One region of the Rahnella sp. PCH160 genome, then DNA from elsewhere that is predicted to be linked to it. Evidence: predicted binding sites of a transcription regulator. Region 1 holds the regulator's gene; each other region holds the start of a gene.
The links. Region 1 encodes PurR, which represses purine synthesis genes. Its sites were predicted from a motif close to CANGCAAACGTTTGCNTG; they were not measured.

Region 1 (5,117 bases):
TTCTCAATACTGGCATTTAGCTAAACAATTTTCGGCGCTTGCGTTCAGGCTCACATAATTAAAGATTCATCGAGAATAACATTTTTGCCGTTCCACGATAATGTCAGATCTGCTAAATTCCATTCTTTAACTCAAATATTAACACCATGAAAAGTGGTTATTTTTTTGACTAAAAATGGCGGTTATTTCGACATAAAAAAAGCTATTAACTTTTTCTCACAATATGATCTAGAATCGATGCAATTCGTGCTTTTTTGTCGGGTTCTTTTAGGCAATACTCTGACATCCCTGATGTTTAACCCTACCACTCATGGTAACGAAGCTATGCGCTTACTGTTCACGCTTTTTGTGCTGCTCTTTACCCAGCTGTTTCTGAATATGGCCCATGCGTCGCCACAGAATCGTGCCGCTGCCGATCAGCGAAAGAGTCATGTCAACCAGGTCGCACCGGAAGAGCGTCGAAAGCGAAAAACCGTGGCTGCGAAAACCAGTAAGAAAACCAAAGTCGCGCCGGTTTCAGAACCTAAAACTCAGGAAAAAATTTCGAAGAAGAAAGTCAAAAGCACCGAACTGGTTAAGCGAAAGACATCTTCAGAAAAAACAGTAAAAACGACGCGGGCCGAGAGTAAAGTAGAAAGTAAAAAAGAAAAAACACTCAAGACAACGCGGGCCGGGGCGAAAGCAGAAAAAGAAACGGAAACCCGCTCTCTCGCTAAAAACAGCAGTAAAAAGGTCAGCAAAAAAGAAGCCTATGGCCGTCACCGCAAAGGCAAGAAGTTGCATGAAGAAGACAGTAAACCGATAACGCTCAGCGCAACGCACAAAAAACGTTATCAGCACGCACAGCAAACTGCCATGACAAAACTGATGCACCAGGTCGGCAAACCTTATCGCTGGGGCGGGACCTCACCGAATACAGGTTTTGATTGCAGCGGACTGGTTTACTACGCCTACAAAGATCTGATCCGAATAAAAATGCCTCGCACAGCCAATGAAATGTACCACTTGCGCGATGCGGCTCCGGTCAAACGGGGTGAATTAGAATCCGGCGATTTGGTGTTCTTCCGAATTAATAACCGCGGTGCCGCCGACCATGTTGGTGTTTACGTTGGAAACGGGAAGTTTATCCAGTCACCACGTACCGGCGAAGACATTAAAATCACCTCACTGGGTGAAGATTACTGGCAAGACCATTATGTTGGCGCACGACGGGTAATGACCCCTAAGACGATCCGATAATAAACAATTCGTTAAGTCTGAAGTTTCGCTAATCAGCCATTGAATAGCATTTAACGAAGAGTTTCTGCAGGGAAGAGTATCGGCGCAAAGGGCCACTGCGTAAAATTGAAAAGGGCGATTCCTGTTATAGGTATCGCCCTTTTTTATTGCGGCTTTCGCGCAGATCAATTCATGATTGCGGTGAAGCTGAAAGCCATAATCATAAGCAAAGCGCAGATCGTAGTGATCAAAGAAAATTTCAGGTTGCTGTCCATCAAACCCCCTTACGGATCAAATTGTGGCGTTCATTTAGCCACACTAAATGTGTGCCAACGCATTTTCTCATAATTCACATTTAAAATCTTGTGCTGAATAACAACAGGCTCATGACAATTTTACTTCCACTTTCCTGCATTATAAGTGAAAATTGTCGGTTACCACGCCTGTGTGCCGGTCGATTTCACCCGAGAGCATTTCACGCCTCATCCTGAAGAATCCACCCAACGATTTCACTGCCCTTTTCTAAGTCAGCAGTCAAATCCACGCAAGCAAACGATTAACATAATGCTAACGTGCTGATACACGTGAGCACAGGAGTCATTTTTTACATGGCAACGATTAAAGATGTCGCAAAGCGCGCTGGCGTTTCCACCACAACCGTGTCGCACGTCATCAATAAAACCCGTTTCGTCGCCGAAGAAACCCGAGCCGCGGTTCTCCTTGCAATCAAAGAGTTGCACTATTCTCCCAGCGCCGTGGCACGCAGTCTGAAGGTCAATAACACCAAAACTATCGGTCTGCTGGCAACATCCAGCGAAGCGCCCTACTTCGCCGAAGTGATCGAGGCCGTGGAAAACAGCTGTTTCTCAAAAGGCTATACGCTGATTTTGTGTAACTCACACAATAATCTGGAGAAACAGCAGGCCTACCTGCAAATGCTGGCGCAAAAACGCGTCGATGGTTTACTGGTGATGTGCGCGGAATATCCGGACGAATTGCTGAATATGCTCGAAGAATACCGTTCCATCCCGATGGTCGTGATGGACTGGGGCGAAGCGCGTAAGAATTTCACCGACAGTATCATCGATAACGCGTTCGAAGGCGGCTATATGGCCGGACGTTATCTGATTGAGCGCGGTCATCGCGATATCGGCGTCATTCCGGGGCAACTGGCGCGAAACACCGGCGGCGGCCGCTTCCAGGGTTTTGTTAAAGCGCTGACGGAAGCCAATATCCCTCTTCGTGAAGAATGGGTGGTTCAGGGCGATTTTGAGCCGGAATCAGGGTATCAGGCCATGCACAAAATTCTGATGCAGAAACACCGCCCGACGGCTGTGTTCTGTGGCGGAGACGTGATGGCGATGGGCGCAATTTGTGCTGCCGATGAGCTTGGTCTGCGCGTACCGCAGGATATTTCCGTGATTGGTTATGACAACGTGCGTAATGCGCGTTATTTCTCGCCTGCGCTGACGACGGTTCACCAGCCGAAAGAACGTCTGGGTGAAATGGCCTTTACCATGCTGCTGGACAGAATTATCAGTAAGCGCGAAGAATCGCAGACTATTGAAGTGCATCCGAAACTGGTTGAACGCCGTTCCGTCGCCGACGGCCCGTTCCGCGACTACCGCCGTTAATTTTCAATGAACGCCTGCGATGCAGGCGTTTTTTTCATCAATCGCGCAACCACTCCCGGTTCATCGTCTCCATATCCCCCATATAATCCAGCAGCCACGCCAGTGAAGGCGACGGATTGCTTTGATCCCACGTCAGGCAACACGGGCTATCAGGGAAAGTATTTTCCAGCGCCAGAACCCGCAATTTCTGCTGTTCAATCCAGGGTGTCACCCGGTGAACCGGCATCATCCCTACGCATAAACCTTCGTTCAGACATTCCAGCGCGCACGTCCAGTCGGGAACCACCAACCTTCGCTGGTTATCCAGCGTCCAGGTATCGCGCTTTGGCAATGTCCGTGACGTGTCTTCCAGACAAAGCGCCGGATAAGGTCGCAGCTGTTCGTCAGTCAATACACCCGTGTTTTGCGCAAGCGGATGCTGTGCGCTGACCACGCAATGCCAGTCCATAAACCCCATATCGCGGAAACTGAAACGTCCTCCGACGGGGATCGCTCGCGTCGCGCCAATAGCAACATCTGCCCGCCCGTCAACCAGGGCGTCCCAGACACCGTTGAAGACTTCCGAATGAATGATGAGCTCGGTGTCCGGGAAATGCCGGTAGAAATCCAGCACCAGTCGCCGCGTCCGGGCAGGTTTAACGATACGGTCGACGGCCACCCGCAATTCTCCGCGCCAGCCGTTCGCGACCTGCTGACACTGACGTCGGGTAGCTATCATTTTTTTTGTCAGAATCCGCGCTTCATCAACAAAAACTTTCCCTGCAGGCGTCAGTACTACGTCGCGATGTCTGCGCTCAAAGAGTGGAACGGCCAGCCATTGTTCGAGCTGACGCACGGTATAGCTGATGGCAGAAGGCACCCGGTGCAAGTCTTGCGCGGCAGCGCTGAAACTGCCGGTTCGGGCGACGGCATCTACCACGTCAAGGGCGTATTCTGACCACATCACTTAGCCTTCAATTTTTTTGATACCAGAATGCAAATATTAGCGTTTCACAAGGCTGTTATCAAAGCGTTAAACTCCGCATCCGATACGAATTCTGCGTCAAATCATCTGCAATACATAAATTAAAGAGACAATAATGAAACCCTCCCCAGGATTTATGCTCTATCTCGCCGGGCTGAGTATGCTCGGCTTTTTAGCGACCGATATGTATCTCCCGGCTTTCAGCGCCATGCAAACCGGCCTGATGACCAGCCCGGGCATGATCAGCGCCAGCCTGAGTATTTTCCTGGGCGGCTTTGCCATTGGCCAGTTGCTGTGGGGGCCGCTGTCTGACCGGATTGGCCGCAAACCGGTATTGCTGATCGGATTAGCATTGTTTGCCGTCGGTTGCCTGGGCGTACTGTGGGTTGAGAATGTCCGCGCCCTGCTGGCGCTGCGTTTCCTGCAGGCGATGGGCGTGTGTGCCGCCGCCGTGACCTGGCAGGCGCTGGTAGTGGATCGCTTTTCTGCCGATGTCGCTAAAAAAACCTTTGCCAGCATCATGCCGCTGGTTGCGCTTTCCCCCGCACTGGCACCGTTGCTGGGCGCATGGGTTCTCAACCATTTCGACTGGGAAGCGATTTTTGTCCTGCTAACCGTCGTGGCAGTGATATTGCTTATCACGACGTTCACTCTGCGTGAAAAGGCTCCAGAGGTTCATGCTCCTGCTGATAAAGCCGGTTTTGCGCAACTTCTCGCCTCGCGGGTTTACAGCGGTAACGTGATGATTTATGCCGCATGCTCTGCTGGATTTTTTGCGTGGCTGACCGGTTCTCCCTTTATTCTCAGTGACATGGGGTACTCACCGGGCGTAATTGGCCTGAGCTATGTTCCTCAGACCATTGCCTTCCTGCTCGGCGGTTTCGGGTGTCGCGTACTGATCAGTAAAACGGATGGCAATAAGATTCTGCCGTGGCTGCTGGCAGGTTATGGCGTCAGTGTGGCGAGTCTGTTCGGCGTGGCGATATTTACCGATGCGGGGCTGATAAGTCTGTTAATTCCTTTCTGCCTGATGGCTCTGGTGAATGGCGCGATATATCCGATTGTTGTCGCAAACGCATTAATGCCATTTCCTGCTAATACAGGTAAGGCTGCTGCGTTGCAAAATACCCTGCAGTTGGGGCTGTGTTTCCTCGCGAGTCTGCTGGTTTCCGCATTTATTGTGCAACCGCTAATGGCGACAGTGACCACGATGCTGTCTACACTATTGTTGGTTGTTTTGGGCCGCTGGTTGTCAATGCGTCAGGAAGAAGCGCAATCCGGGAAGGATGAATCCGAGCAAA
Region 2 (5,117 bases), 4.0 Mb from region 1:
AACACGTGAAACACGCTAAGAAAGCAGCGCCGGTAGCCCAGAAAGCGCAAGCCGCTAAGAAACACGTAAAACACGCTAAAAAAGCGGCTCCGGTTGCTCAGAAAGCGCAAGCCGCTAAGAAACACGTAAAACACGCTAAAAAAGCGGCTCCGGTTGCTCAGAAAGCGCAGGCTGCTAAAAAACACGTGAAACATGCTAAGAAAGCTGCTCCGGCTGCAAAAGCAACGCCAGCAGCATAAGAAGTAACGATGAAGTCTTTGTGAGGCGTTAACTCACAACTACCAAGACTGATAAATTGACACCCGGTTCGCCGGGTGTTTTTTTCTCCAGTTTTTATCCTGAGGTACTGTGGATGATGCTGCGCCGCTTTCAGTTCGAAATCACCCTGTCATCGCTGATCCTCTGTGGTCTGGTCAGCCTGTTCTTTTACTTCTGACATTTTCCTGAAGTGCCCTGAGATGACGCCCGTCATCGGCTCAACGCCTTGAGCAATCTGGCAAACGACTCATCCGGTAAGATCTTCCCGTCTGCGGGAAATGGCATAAAAAAACCGCCTTTCGGCGGTTTATGGTCTGTTACTGCGCAGATCTGTCAGTAAAGCAAGCGCGCACGGATAGTGCCCGGAATCGCTTTCATCAGTTGCAGCGCGGTAGTCAGCGTTGTGATGTCGGTTTCAGCATCGATAACCACATAACCCACTTCAGGGCTGGTTTGCAGATACTGCGCTGCAATGTTGATGCCCTGCTCCGCGAAAATCTGGTTGATGCTGGTCAGCACGCCCGGACGGTTTTCATGGATGTGCAGCAGACGGCTGGCTTTCTCGGTATGCGCTGGCAGAGAGGCTTCCGGGAAGTTAACCGCTGACAATGTCGAACCGTTATCAGAGTATTTCGCCAGTTTACCCGCCACTTCCAGGCCGATACCTTCCTGCGCTTCCATGGTGGAACCACCGATGTGTGGCGTCAGCAGTACGTTGTCGAATTCACACAGCGGAGAATTGAACGGATCGCTGTTGGTCGCCGGTTCTTCCGGGAAGACGTCGATAGCCGCACCGGACAGATGTTTGCTGCGCAGCGCATCGCACAGGGCAGGAATGTCGATCACCGTGCCGCGTGAGGCGTTGATCAGCAATGCGCCCGGTTTGATTTGTGCCAGCTGTACTTCGGAAATCATGTTTTTGGTTCCCGGAGTTTCAGGAACATGCAGGGTCACGACGTCGCTGGTGCTGAGCAATTCTTCCAGAGTCGCGATCGGCTGCGCATTACCCAACGGCAATTTGCTTTCGATATCGTAATAGAAGACGCGCATCCCGAGACTTTCCGCCAGAATACCCAGCTGTGTACCGATGTGGCCGTAGCCCACAATACCCAGACGTTTACCGCGAGCCTCGAAAGAGCCGACGGCCAGTTTGTTCCAGATCCCGCGGTGAGCTTTGGCGTTGGCCTCAGGGATACCGCGCATCATCAGCAACATTTCGCCCAGCACCATTTCGGCGACGGAACGGGTATTGGAGAACGGTGCGTTAAAGACCGGAATACCGCGACGGGTTGCCGCTTTCAGGTCAACCTGATTGGTACCGATACAGAAACAGCCTACAGCCACCAGTTTTTCTGCTGCCTGAAACACTTCTTCGGTCAGCTGAGTACGCGATCGGAGTCCAACAAAGTGCGCATCACGGATCGATTCTTTCAGCGATTCCGTATCTAAAGCACCTTTGTGAAATTCAATATTGGTGTAACCCGCTGCGCGGAGTGTATCAACCGCACTTTGGTGGACGCCTTCCACTAACAAAAATTTAATCTTGTCTTTCTCAAGTGATACTTTTGCCATTTCCCGACCCTATATTTTTTCTGGCTGAATTCGAACTGCTAGGTGACTGCTCACAGTCAACATAACAAAAAATACGCCATCATCAATACAAACGATTGCCTGCCAGACAGCAGAAGGCTCACCGCGCCTGTTGGTTTTCAGCATTTCCTGCTGGTTAGATTTTGCAGAGCAAGACGTTCTGGAGGTACCGGTCAGAAACGTGACATAAGTCACCAAATTCAGGCTTTTAAAGAAAAGATGATTCAGTCAGAAAATTATCATCTTCATAACATTGTGTTATGACAGGGGGATGACTGGCTGCATTCAGCGAAAGCAGCCAGATCTTCTGCTTATCGATGCGTTACTTCAGCGTGACAGTTTTTACGCCTTCAGAAGTGCCCACCAGGGCAACATCAGCGCCACGGTTCGCAAACAGGCCTACCGTCACCACGCCGGCAATTCCATTGATCTTATTTTCCATCGCGACCGCATCGAGAATGCTCAGATTATGGACATCGAGGATGATATTGCCGTTGTCGGTCAGTACGTTCTGGCGGTATTCCGGCAAGCCGCCGAGTTTCACCAGTTCGCGCGCAACGTAAGAACGCGCCATCGGGATGACTTCTACCGGCAGCGGGAATTTACCCAGCACATCAACTTGTTTGGATGCATCCACAATACAGACAAATTTTTTGGCGATCGCGGCAATGATTTTTTCGCGGGTCAGCGCCGCGCCGCCGCCTTTGATCATCTGCATGAAGCCGTTGATTTCATCCGCGCCGTCAACGTAAACGTCCAGCGAGTCCACTTCGTTGCTGTCGAAAACGTGAATGCCCAAGCTTTTCAGTTTTGCCGTTGAAGCGTCGGAGCTGGAAACAGCGCCTTCAATCTGGCCTTTGATCGACCCCAGTGCATCGATGAAATGAGCGGCGGTGGATCCGGTCCCGACACCGACGATGGTTCCCGGTGTCACGTAATCCAGTGCGGCCCAGCCGACTGCTTTTTTCAATTCTTCCTGCGTCATAATGGCTTCTCTGTCTGATAACGTAAGTGGCGTGAATACGGAAAAGTGTCGGTGATTATAAAGCATGTCCCGGCAGATTGGGCAGACAAGAGCGTGACCAGATCACACTTATTAAGTGCAATTGGACTGTAAACACCCCGATTTTACCCACCACAAAACCTGACAATCTGTGGCATAGTGTCGGGATAAAATTAAATCTAAGGGACAGTACTCCGATGAAACGCCCGGACTATAGAACACTACAGGCACTGGACGCGGTGATCCGTGAGCGCGGTTTTGAGCGCGCGGCACAAAAGCTTTGCATCACCCAATCGGCGGTCTCTCAGCGCATCAAGCAACTGGAAAATTTGTTCGGCCAGCCTCTGCTGGTGCGGACGGTGCCACCTCGTCCGACGGAACAGGGGCAAAAATTGCTGGCCTTGTTGCATCAGGTGGAATTGCTGGAAGAAGAGTGGCTCGGCAGTGACAGTAACAGCGACAGTAATGATACGCCGCTGCTGCTTTCGCTGGCGGTCAACGCCGACAGTCTGGCAACCTGGCTGTTACCGGCACTGAAATCTGTGCTGGTCGATTCGCCTATCCGCCTGAATTTGCAGGTCGAAGATGAAACCCGGACGCAGGAACGTTTGCGTCGCGGTGAAGTGGTCGGCGCGGTGAGTATTCAGCCGCAGCCGCTGCCGAGTTGTCTGGTCGATCAACTCGGTGCGCTGGATTATCTGTTTGTTGGCTCTAAACCTTTTGCCGACCGTTATTTCCCGAACGGCGTCACACGTTCCGCCCTGCTGAAAGCCCCGGCGGTGGCGTTTGATCATCTCGACGATATGCATCAGGCGTTCCTGCAACAGAACTTCGATTTGTCACCGGGCAGCGTGCCGTGTCACATCGTTAACTCGTCGGAAGCCTTCGTGCAACTGGCCCGACAGGGCACCACCTGCTGTATGATCCCGCATCTGCAAATCGAGAAAGAGCTGGAAAGCGGCGAACTTATCGACCTGACGCCCGGCCTGTTCCAGCGTCGTATGCTGTACTGGCATCGCTTTGCACCGGAAAGCCGCATGATGCGTAAAGTCACCGACGCCCTGCTGGCACACGGTCATCAGGTTTTGCGTCAGGACTGATTTCACCCGCAGCAGAAAACAAAAAAACCGCCGAGGCGGTTTTTTTCATCATGAAAGATATTAACGTTGTAACTCAAATACCACATCCACCTGATCATCAAAGTGAATGCTTTGCTGTTCGTAAGTTTCAGCGGCATCATTTTGCATCGGCGCGGCGGCGGCTTTAAACATCCGTGCGACTGGCATTGGCTGGTAGTTGGCGACGTGATAACGAATGCTGTAAACCGGCCCCAGTTTGCTGTGGAAACCTTCTGCCAGCGATTTCGCCTGCTGCGTGGCATTATCAATCGCTTTCTGACGCGCTTCGTCACGGAAACGAGCAGGATCCGCAACGCCCAGTTCAATGGAACGGATTTCATTCAGGCCGGATTTTAACGCGCCATCCAGCAGGTCGTTCAGTTTATCCAGCTGGCGTAATGTCACCTGAACCTGACGTACTGCACGGTAGCCTTTCAGTTCTGAGCTACCGTCTTTCAGGTAGTTATATTCCGGCTGCGTGCTGAGGTTGGCGGCATTGATGTCTTTCTTTTCAATTCCGTTTTTCTGCAGGAAACCAAAATATTCCGCCACACGATCATCGGCCTGTTTCTTGGCGCTCGCGGAGTCTTTTGCCGATACGCTCACTTCAATCACCAGCGTCGCGATATCCGGTGTGGCGTCAACACTTGCCGTTCCTGATGTCACCACGTGCGGCCCAGCAGGAACTTCTGCCGCGTGCAACGCCAAAGGTAAAGTCCCTAATCCCAACATCGCTGCTACAGCTAATGCTTTCAGTTTCACAGTGCCTCCATTAATCATTAAAGATCTGGCAATAGATAGTTCAGTCAATCCGCAAAACCGTAGCATAAACCGTTACAACTGAAACTAAGATTAGTGACAAAAACCGGTTTACGGGCAAAAACTCAAAATACGCCGGTCTGACGCGCCAGCTGAATGGCGATCCCCCACATGATGGTGCCGACGATAAAGTTGATGATCCGCTGCACTTTCCCGGTGTTCAGCCATGGTGCCAGCAATGCCGCGAGGATCGCCAGCCCGAAGAACCACAGAACTGACGCACTGACCGCGCCCAGCGCAAACCACGAACGTTCATCGTGGCTCAGGCTTCCCCCCAGACTGCCTAACACGACGAACGTATCGAGATAAACGTGCGGATTGAGCCAGGT
Region 3 (5,117 bases), 2.8 Mb from region 1:
CTTTCGCACCTGAGCGTCAGTCTTTGTCCAGGGGGCCGCCTTCGCCACCGGTATTCCTCCAGATCTCTACGCATTTCACCGCTACACCTGGAATTCTACCCCCCTCTACAAGACTCTAGCTTGCCAGTTTCAAATGCAGTTCCCAAGTTAAGCTCGGGGATTTCACATCTGACTTAACAAACCGCCTGCGTGCGCTTTACGCCCAGTAATTCCGATTAACGCTTGCACCCTCCGTATTACCGCGGCTGCTGGCACGGAGTTAGCCGGTGCTTCTTCTGCGAGTAACGTCAATGCAATGTGCTATTAACACATTACCCTTCCTCCTCGCTGAAAGTGCTTTACAACCCTAAGGCCTTCTTCACACACGCGGCATGGCTGCATCAGGCTTGCGCCCATTGTGCAATATTCCCCACTGCTGCCTCCCGTAGGAGTCTGGACCGTGTCTCAGTTCCAGTGTGGCTGGTCATCCTCTCAGACCAGCTAGGGATCGTCGCCTAGGTGAGCCATTACCTCACCTACTAGCTAATCCCATCTGGGCACATCCGATGGCGTGAGGCCCGAAGGTCCCCCACTTTGGTCTTGCGACGTCATGCGGTATTAGCTACCGTTTCCAGTAGTTATCCCCCTCCATCAGGCAGTTTCCCAGACATTACTCACCCGTCCGCCGCTCGTCACCCAGAGAGCAAGCTCTCCTGTGCTACCGCTCGACTTGCATGTGTTAGGCCTGCCGCCAGCGTTCAATCTGAGCCATGATCAAACTCTTCAATTAAAAGTTCGATTTGCTTAAACAAGTTAAGCGGTGCTCAAAAATTAACTTTCGTAATAATTCACTAAATGAATTACTGCTTGGTCACTCTTTAAGACTTGATATTTTTTTGCCACCGAAGTGGCTGATATCGTCTTGTGAGTGCCCACACAGATTGTCTGATAAATTGTTAAAGAGCAGTGAGTTACGCGCTTTCGCTTGCTAACTCGAGGTGGCGTATATTACGCTTTCCTCGTTCAGTGTCAACCGTTTATTTCATCCGGTTGCCGCTGCTTTAAATCTTTTCCGACCCGGTCACTTCGTGATGTTGTTCACGTTGTTCCCTGTCGATGGAGCGGCATTATAGGGAGTTCTCAGCAGGCCGCAAGGGCTAATTTTAAGAAAAAATACCGTTTGCTGCATTACACAGCAAACACACCGCTTATACCGTGTTTTGCACAGATTTATCCACAGATCCGCAGGAATCTCAAATTTTGCGAGCGTCGCGCAATCGTTTTCGCTACAATTTCGCGCGTCAGTTTTCGACACCCATTACGGGTGATAAATGAAAAGTAAGCCGTCAGGGGGTAGTTATCCGAGCTCAATCCCGCGTTTTTCTGCAAATTGCTCTATATAAAGAGAAGAAAACGCCCATTGAATTCAGATAACGCTCTTTATTGCGACTCCAAAGCCAAGGATATAAACCACCATGCAACAATCTCGTCCAATCCGCCGCGCCCTGCTCAGCGTTTCTGATAAAGCCGGTATCGTAGAATTCGCCCAGGCACTCTCTTCGCGTGGCGTTGAATTACTTTCCACTGGCGGCACCGCTAGCCTGTTGGCAAAAGCCGGTCTGCCAGTCACAGAAGTGTCTGACTACACGGGTTTCCCGGAAATGATGGATGGACGCGTCAAAACCCTTCACCCGAAAGTTCACGGCGGGATCCTCGGCCGTCGCGGGAAAGATGATGACATTATGGCGCAGCACGCGATCGCGCCAATCGACATGGTGGTCGTAAACCTTTATCCGTTCGCGGAAACCGTCGCCCGCCCGGATTGCTCACTGGAAGATGCAGTCGAAAACATTGATATCGGCGGCCCGACCATGGTTCGCTCTGCGGCGAAGAACCACAAAGACGTGGCAATCGTGGTGAAGAGTAATGATTACGCTTCTGTTATTGAAGAGATGGATGCCAACAGCAGCTCACTGACGCTGACGACCCGTTTCAATCTGGCGATTAAGGCTTTCGAGCACACTGCGTCTTATGACGGCATGATTGCCAACTACTTCGGCACCATGGTTCCGGCTTATCACGGCGATACCGAATCCGCGTCTGGCCAGTTCCCGCGAACTCTGAATCTTAGCTATATAAAGAAACAAGATATGCGTTATGGCGAGAACAGCCATCAGAACGCCGCCTTCTATATAGAAGAAAACGTCAGCGAAGCTTCCGTGGCGACGTCAACCCAGTTGCAGGGCAAAGCTCTTTCCTATAACAACATTGCAGATACCGATGCGGCACTGGAATGTGTGAAGGAATTTGCAGAGCCTGCTTGTGTCATCGTTAAACACGCGAACCCTTGCGGTGTTGCCATCGGAGACAACGTTCTGGCTGCTTACGAACGTGCTTATCAGACTGACCCGACTTCCGCTTTCGGCGGCATTATTGCCTTCAACCGCGAGCTCGATGCTGAAACCGCGAAAGCGATCATCAGCCGCCAGTTTGTGGAAGTGATCATCGCCCCGTCGGTCAGCCCAGAAGCGCTGGCCCTGACTGCGGCAAAACAAAACGTCCGCGTTCTGACTTCCGGCCAATGGCAAGGGCGCCAGAAAGCACTGGACTTCAAACGTGTGAATGGCGGCCTGCTGGTTCAGGATCGTGATTTGGGCATGGTTGATGCCGGTGATTTGCGTGTTGTTTCGCAGCGCCAGCCAACCGAGCAGGAACTGACAGATGCCCTGTTCTGCTGGAAAGTCGCCAAGTTCGTTAAATCCAACGCCATCGTTTATGCACGCGATAAAATGACCATCGGTATTGGTGCAGGCCAGATGAGCCGCGTGTACTCGGCGAAAATCGCGGGGATTAAAGCCGCTGACGAAGGCCTGGAAGTCGCAGGTTCCGTGATGGCATCAGATGCCTTCTTCCCGTTCCGCGACGGTATTGATGCAGCCGCTGCGGTGGGCATTACCTGTGTAATTCAGCCTGGCGGTTCAATTCGTGATGATGAAGTTATCGCAGCCGCAAACGAACACGGTATCGCAATGCTGTTCACAGACATGCGCCATTTCCGTCATTAATTTTCTTTTAGCGGGTGCGATGCGCCCGCTCACCCGGAGTCCTCGAATGAATATTTTAATTATCGGCAACGGCGGGCGTGAACATGCACTGGCATGGAAGGCATCGCAATCTCCACTGGCGGATAAAGTGTTTGTCGCACCCGGTAACGCCGGTACCGCGCTGGAACCTCTGCTGGAGAATGTTGATATCGCCGCGACCGATATCGCCGCTCTGCTGGCATTTGCCAAAAGCAATGATATCGGCCTGACCATTGTCGGCCCTGAAGCGCCGCTGGTGATTGGTGTGGTTGATGCGTTCCGCGCTGCTGGACTGAAAATTTTTGGCCCGACGCAGGAAGCTGCACAGCTGGAAGGCTCGAAAGCTTTCACTAAGGATTTCCTGGCTCGTCACAATATCCCAAGCGCGGATTACCAAAACTTCACCGAAATCGAACCGGCACTGGCTTATCTGCGCAGCAAAGGCGCGCCGATCGTCATTAAAGCCGACGGACTGGCTGCGGGCAAAGGTGTCATTGTGGCGATGACATTGAAAGAAGCGGAAGACGCCGTTCACGATATGTTGGCAGGAAACGCTTTTGGCGATGCAGGCAGCCGTATCGTTATCGAAGAATTCCTGGATGGCGAAGAAGCGAGTTTCATCGTGATGGTTGACGGCACAAATGTTCTGCCGATGGCAACCAGTCAGGATCACAAACGTGTTGGCGATGGCGACAGCGGCCCGAACACCGGCGGTATGGGCGCTTATTCTCCGGCACCGGTTGTCACGGATGAAATCCATCAGCGCGTGATGGATCAGGTTATCTGGCCGACTGTGCACGGCATGGCGGCTGAGAATAATACTTACACCGGTTTCCTGTATGCGGGTCTGATGATCTCCGCTGACGGCCAGCCGAAAGTGATCGAATTTAACTGCCGCTTTGGCGATCCGGAAACTCAGCCGATCATGTTGCGCCTGCGTTCCGATCTGGTCGATCTTTGTCTGGCCGGTTCAGAAGGCCGTCTGGCCGATAAAACATCCGAGTGGGATCCGCGTCCTTCACTGGGTGTGGTGATCGCCGCAGGCGGTTATCCTGCCGATTACAAAACCGGTGACGTGATCCACGGTCTGCCGCTGGAAGAAGCGCCAGACGGTAAAGTTTTCCATGCCGGAACCCGTTTGCAGGATGAACGCGTGGTGACGAATGGCGGACGCGTACTGTGCGTGACTGCGCTGGGTAAAACCGTCGAAGCCGCTCAGCAACGTGCTTATGATTTAGCGAAAGATATTCATTGGGAAGGCAGTTTCTGCCGCAAGGATATCGGCTATCGCGCGATTGACCGCGAACGTAATCTGTAATCAGGTTCACCTGACGATCAAATCCTGACGATCAAAAAAGGCACGCTCAGCGTGCCTTTCGTTTATACGTATACGCAAGCGGGATCAGAGATCTGACTCTTTGGGTTCCCACTGACAAAAATCTTGATTTGCGACCAGTAGCAATTCGTTGCCTTCCGGTGCCGTCAGCCAGGCAAGGCCGAGATTGTCGTTACTGCGACTGGCTCGTTTAGCCAGCCAGACCTGAGAACGGACGGTCAGCTTTGGCGTCACCTGCTCGCCTGCGCAGGTCGTGATCAAACCCTGCCGCCAGTTAGCCTGCACCAGCCGGACATTACCCACGCGCAGCGCACTACTCAGGTCGAGAATTTTTGCCGCTTCATATTTATAGCGCTCGATGTCATCTGAGGATAATTTTTCCCGACGCTCAGGAAGTTGTCGCTGCATAAAGCTGACATGCCCGCTGTCGTCAAAACGCAGCATCACGCCTAAATCCGTTTTAGTCGCATGCGTTTCTTTAATCAGGTGCAATTGCCCCTGCTGGAATTCGTATCGGGTAATGATCGTATCGCCGCCAAAATAGGGGCTGTATACGTTGAGAATAGTTTGAGGTTCGTTCTGTGCGTTGTCTTCACGCCAGAGGCGGTTGATACCTTGATCGGCAACATACCCGCTGGCAAAAAACAATTCAGGGGAATTTTTTGAACTACAACCCACCAGACCGAGAACCAGTAAACTTGCCACCAGTCTGGGGGTGA
Region 4 (5,117 bases), 570 kb from region 1:
CTTCCCGACGGGCGCGCTGGATGCCCAGCCGCAAAGCTGGCTGACCAGTTTCCGTTATCACGGCGATGACAGCACCATTACGCAGCTAAACCGTCAGTTCCCGACGCTCAGTTTGCTGGATGTCGGTTCGATTCTGCATCAGGTCGGGCAGGTCTTACAGCAGGTCAGCCGGGCGCTAGAAGTGATGGTGATTCTGGTGATGCTGTGCGGCGGCTTGCTGTTGCTGGCACAGATTCAGGTCGGAATGCGCCAGCGTCGTCAGGAGCTGATCGTTTACCGCACGTTGGGCGCGAGTAAAAAGATGCTGCACCGAACGCTCTGGTGTGAGTTTGCAGTTCTCGGGCTGGTGGCGGGCGTTGCGGCGTCGATTGGGGCCGAAGCGGCGTTATGGCTGTTGCAGCGCAAGGTGTTCGATTTCCCGTGGGAACCGGATTACCGGATGTGGGTTGCCGTGCCGGTGGTCAGTGCGTTGCTGCTGTCGGTCTGCGGTGGCTGGCTTGGCGTGAGGTTGCTGCGTGGCAGGGCGTTGTTCCGGCAATACGACGCGTAGTTTTTGCTCCTCCCCTTCGCAGGGGAGGAGCAAATCGATTTAAAGCTTCTCAACCGCCCAGGCGATTCCGCTGGCGTATTCTTCCGGCAGCATCGGCACCAGTGCGTTCAGGTTTTCTTTCAGCAGGCTGGCGCTGGCGTCGTTGAGATTCAGGTGTCCGACTTTACGACCCGGACGCACGTCTTTCTCGTACCAGTGCAGATTGACCAGTGGCAGGTTCAGCCAGTGTTCTGACACATCCGTGCCAATCAGATTGACCATCACCGACGGCGTACTGACTACCGGTTTCGGCAGCGGCAGCCCGAGGATAGCGCGCAGGTGCATTTCGAACTGGCTGTAGGACGCCCCGTTTTGCGTCCAGTGCCCGCTGTTGTGAACGCGCGGCGCCAGTTCGTTAATCAGCAACCCTTCGGCGACCACGAAACATTCCATCGCCATCACGCCGACATAATTCAGTTCATTCAGAATCGCCGACAGCATGCTTTCCGCCTGCTGTTGCAGCGCGGCGTCCGGCTCCGGCAGCGCAACACTGGTGCGCAAAATGCCGTCCTGATGCAGGTTGTGCGTCAGCGGATAAAAGACGGTTTTACCGTCGTGACCGCGCGCGCCAACCAGTGAAACTTCACCGGAAAAATTGATGCCTTGCTCAACGATGCATTCACCGTAGCAATCCTGCGGCAGCGTGGTTTCCTCGCCGGAACGCAGCCGCCATTGCCCGCGGCCGTCGTAACCGCCGACGCGGCGTTTCACAATCGCCAGTTCACCGAGCGTGGCGAAAACCTGAGGCCATTCCGCTGCATCGGCCAGCAACTGCCACGGCGCGGTCGCCAGACCAAGCTGATCGAGCAGTTGTTTTTGCGTCAGGCGGTCGGCCAGACGCGGGAAAATATCGCGGTTAACGAACGCATTGTGCGTGGCCAGTTCGCGGGTTAAGGCGGTTTCCGGCCAGCGTTCAATTTCAGCCGTAATCACGCTCTGCTGAAAAGGCACGGCTTCCGGCTCAGCATCGAGCCCCACCGGATAAACGGCGATCCCCAGCGGTTCGCCGGCCTGACGCAGCATTCTGCCTAACTGACCGTTTCCGAGTACGCAAACCGGTTTCATGCTTCTTCCCTCGGATCCGGATTATTCAGCACTTCGTCGGTTTGTGCGACACGCCACGCGGCCAGGCTTTTAGCAATTTCGGTATCATGGAGTGCGAGAATTTGCGCGGCGAGCAGGGCGGCGTTGGCGGCTCCGGCTTTACCAATCGCCAGCGTTCCGACCGGAATACCGCGTGGCATCTGGACGATAGAATACAGGCTGTCGATGCCGCTCAGCGCAGCACTTTGTACCGGTACACCGAGCACCGGCACCAGCGTTTTCGCCGCCAGCATGCCCGGCAAATGCGCCGCGCCGCCAGCGCCTGCGATGATCACATCAAAACCGTTGGCGGACGCCTGTTCAGCAAAGGTGAATAATTTGTCCGGCGTGCGGTGAGCGGAGACGATATCGACATGGAAAGGAATATTCAGCGTTGTGAGCACTTCGGCGGCGAACTGCATGGTCGCCCAGTCACTTTTAGACCCCATAACGATGGCGATTTTTGCCGGGGTAACGTTGGATGACATGTCTGTATAGCTCCTGTGATTCGGATGTAAAGCGTGCGAGGGCGCAAATGATATCACGCTCATGAAGCAAGGAAAACGGTTGCGTAGCCGGAATACGGTGCATTTTTGATGAGAAGTGCGCGGCACATTTGTATAATCTCCGCCACGAAACTCTCCGCTATCCCTACGGGAAACTGAACTATGACGCAGGCTTTACTGGCACCGATTTACGATTTTCTTCACTGTGAAACACCGGCTCTCTGGGTGGATGTTGCGCTGGAAAATCAGACGGTATTGCTGATTGACCACGCCAACTGTGAAAAAAAAGCGGCGGCCACGGCCATGAGCCTGATGACGAAATATCTGGATCGCACCGAACTGTTGTTTTGTGCGGCGCGTCTGGCCCGCGAGGAACTTCACCACTTTGAGCAGGTGGTGGAAATCATGCAAAAGCGCAATATCGCTTACACCCAGCTCTCGCCGTCGCGCTACGCCAGCGGCATGATTAAGCACACCCGCCATCATGATGATCTGAATATTCTGGTGGACCGGCTGATTATCGGGGCGTATATCGAAGCCCGTTCCTGCGAGCGTTTCGCCAAGATAGCGCCGTATCTGGATGAAACGCTGTCGCGTTTTTATACGTCGCTGCTGCGCTCAGAATCGCGGCATTTTGCCGATTATCTGGCGCTGGCGGAACAGTATGCGGGAACGGATATCAGTGAGCGCGTGGAGGAGTTTGGCCGAATTGAAGCGGAACTTATACTGTCGCCGGATGAGCAATTCCGCTTCCACTCCGGCGTACCCGTCATACTTTGAGCTGCTTCAAATTATTTAGGATAGTGATCGGATGACTTAAAACGGGAAGCTGATCAGTTCCACGTTATCGGCGGTGACTTTCACCATTGAGCCTTCTTCGTGCCATGCGCCTAATACCACGCGGTGGCCGGTTTTATTTTCCAAACGCACATCATGAACCGCCGGGCGGTGAGTGTGTCCGTGGATCATCCATTCGACGCCAGCCGCCTGCATTTCACTGATCACCGCCTGCGGATTCACATCCATAATTTGCAGTGATTTACCCTGATTAGACGCTTTGCTGTTGGCGCGCATTTTCGCGGCAATCGCCAGCCGCCATTTCAGGGGCAGCATCAGGAATAATTTCTGGATCAGCGGGTTGTGAACTTTTTTACGGAAATTCTGGTAGGCAATGTCATCGGTGCACAGCGTGTCACCGTGCAGGATCAGCACGCGGCGGCCATAAAGCTCGAGAACTTTTTTCTCTGGCAGCAGCGTCATCAGGCTTTCACGCGCAAAACGTCTGCCGAGCAGAAAATCGCGGTTACCGTGGATGAAAAAGCAAGGAACGCCTTGCTGGCGGAGGTAGTTTAACGCCGCAGCGATTTCTGCGTGTAACGGTTCCGGGTCATCGTCACCAATCCAGGCTTCGAATAAATCCCCGAGAATGTACAGCGCATCAGCCTGCGGCGCATCTTCGCGAAGAAAACGCAGAAAACCGGCAGTGATTGCCGGTTCCTGTGCGCAAAGATGGATATCTGCGATAAAAAACGTGGTCATCCCGACGCTTATTATTCGCTGATAGTGACGCTTTTGATCACAACATCTTCTTTTGGAACGTCCTGGTGCATACCGCTGCGGCCGGTTTTCACGGCTTTGATTGCGTCAACCACGTCCTGACCTTCAACCACTTCTGCAAATACGCAGTAACCCCAACCCTGCGCATTTTTGCCGCTGTGGTTCAGGAAATCGTTGTCAGTGACGTTGATGAAGAACTGTGCAGTCGCAGAATGCGGGTCATTGGTACGTGCCATTGCCAGCGTGCCTTTGGTGTTTTTCAGGCCGTTATCCGCTTCGTTTTGAATCTGCGCGTCGGTGTTTTTCTGGTTCATACCTGGCTCAAAACCGCCGCCCTGGATCATGAAACCGTTAATCACACGGTGGAAAATTGTGTTGTCGTAGAAGCCTTTACGGCAATAGTTCAGGAAGTTTTCAACCGTGGCTGGCGCTTTGTCAGCGAAGGTTTTAATGACGATGTCGCCGTGGTTGGTGTGGAAAGTGACCATATTTATCATCCTGCTAATGTTAATGTGTGCTCTTTGTCAGAGCGGCTACTATAGCCTTTTCTTATACCATAACTCAAAAGTTGCCGTCAGCACTGGCTTTGTGATGACTAAAGCCCGTCCGGCGGCCTTATGCCGTTTCGGTAAAGCTATTTTCGTTATATTATGAGCCTTAGTGACGCCGAAAGGCGCCAACGTCATTTTCTAAGCCCAACACACGGAATAGCCTGATGCTGAAGATTTTTAATACCCTGAGTCGCCAAAAAGAGGAATTCAAGCCAATTCATGCCGGTAAAGTCGGGATGTACGTGTGTGGGATCACTGTTTACGACTTGTGTCACATTGGCCACGGGCGCACCTTTGTGTCTTTCGACGTGGTATCGCGTTACCTGCGTTATCTCGGTTATGACCTGAAATATGTGCGTAACATCACCGACATTGACGACAAAATCATTAAACGTGCCGCTGAAAATGGCGAGGACTACGATGCATTGACTGAGCGGATGATCGCAGAAATGCATAAAGATTTCGCTTCACTGAATATTAAAAAACCGGATGCGGAGCCGCGTGCGACGAAACACATTCTTGAGATTATCGACATCGTTCAGAAATTATTAGATCGTGGTCACGCCTACGTTGCTAGTAATGGTGACGTAATGTTCTCAGTGGAAAGTGACCCGGAGTACGGTTTGCTGTCCCGTCAGGATTTGGATCAGCTTCAGGCCGGTGCACGCGTGGAAGTAGAGGCCAACGTCAAACGAAACCCGATGGATTTCGTTCTATGGAAAAAGTCGAAAGAAAATGAGCCTGCTTGGGAAGCCTTGTGGGGTGCCGGTCGCCCAGGCTGGCATATTGAATGTTCGGCAATGAATTGCAAAGAGCTTGGACATCATTTTG

Region 2: serA (phosphoglycerate dehydrogenase) is a predicted target of PurR. The motif match lies at 1,915-1,932, and genes of this name have one in related genera.
Region 3: purH (bifunctional phosphoribosylaminoimidazolecarboxamide formyltransferase/IMP cyclohydrolase) is a predicted target of PurR. The motif match lies at 1,250-1,267, and genes of this name have one in related genera.
Region 4: purE (5-(carboxyamino)imidazole ribonucleotide mutase) is a predicted target of PurR. The motif match lies at 2,229-2,246, and genes of this name have one in related genera.

What each region holds. Positions count from the first base shown of each region.
Region 1 is NZ_JBLOGT010000001.1:4,101,599-4,106,715, forward strand. It holds gene ACM5QY_RS19060 (NlpC/P60 family protein) at 325-1,239, shown strand; gene cydH (cytochrome bd-I oxidase subunit CydH) at 1,404-1,493, opposite strand; gene purR (HTH-type transcriptional repressor PurR) at 1,827-2,852, shown strand; gene punR (DNA-binding transcriptional activator PunR) at 2,890-3,795, opposite strand; gene punC (purine nucleoside transporter PunC) at 3,932-5,117, shown strand, end outside.
Region 2 is NZ_JBLOGT010000001.1:55,747-60,863, forward strand. It holds gene asr (acid resistance repetitive basic protein Asr) at 1-239, shown strand, start outside; gene ydgU (small membrane protein YdgU) at 356-436, shown strand; gene serA (phosphoglycerate dehydrogenase) at 592-1,830, opposite strand; gene rpiA (ribose-5-phosphate isomerase RpiA) at 2,171-2,833, opposite strand; gene ACM5QY_RS00295 (LysR family transcriptional regulator ArgP) at 3,049-3,951, shown strand; gene ACM5QY_RS00300 (oxidative stress defense protein) at 4,012-4,731, opposite strand; gene argO (arginine exporter ArgO) at 4,854-5,117, opposite strand, start outside.
Region 3 is NZ_JBLOGT010000001.1:1,301,744-1,306,860, reverse strand. It holds rRNA gene ACM5QY_RS06040 (16S ribosomal RNA) at 1-769, opposite strand, end outside; gene purH (bifunctional phosphoribosylaminoimidazolecarboxamide formyltransferase/IMP cyclohydrolase) at 1,455-3,044, shown strand; gene purD (phosphoribosylamine--glycine ligase) at 3,091-4,380, shown strand; gene ACM5QY_RS06025 (DUF1481 domain-containing protein) at 4,465-5,106, opposite strand.
Region 4 is NZ_JBLOGT010000001.1:4,667,870-4,672,986, reverse strand. It holds gene ybbP (putative ABC transporter permease subunit YbbP) at 1-550, shown strand, start outside; gene purK (5-(carboxyamino)imidazole ribonucleotide synthase) at 590-1,654, opposite strand; gene purE (5-(carboxyamino)imidazole ribonucleotide mutase) at 1,651-2,160, opposite strand; gene ACM5QY_RS21870 (MiaE family protein) at 2,341-2,958, shown strand; gene lpxH (UDP-2,3-diacylglucosamine diphosphatase) at 2,995-3,717, opposite strand; gene ppiB (peptidylprolyl isomerase B) at 3,729-4,223, opposite strand; gene cysS (cysteine--tRNA ligase) at 4,451-5,117, shown strand, end outside.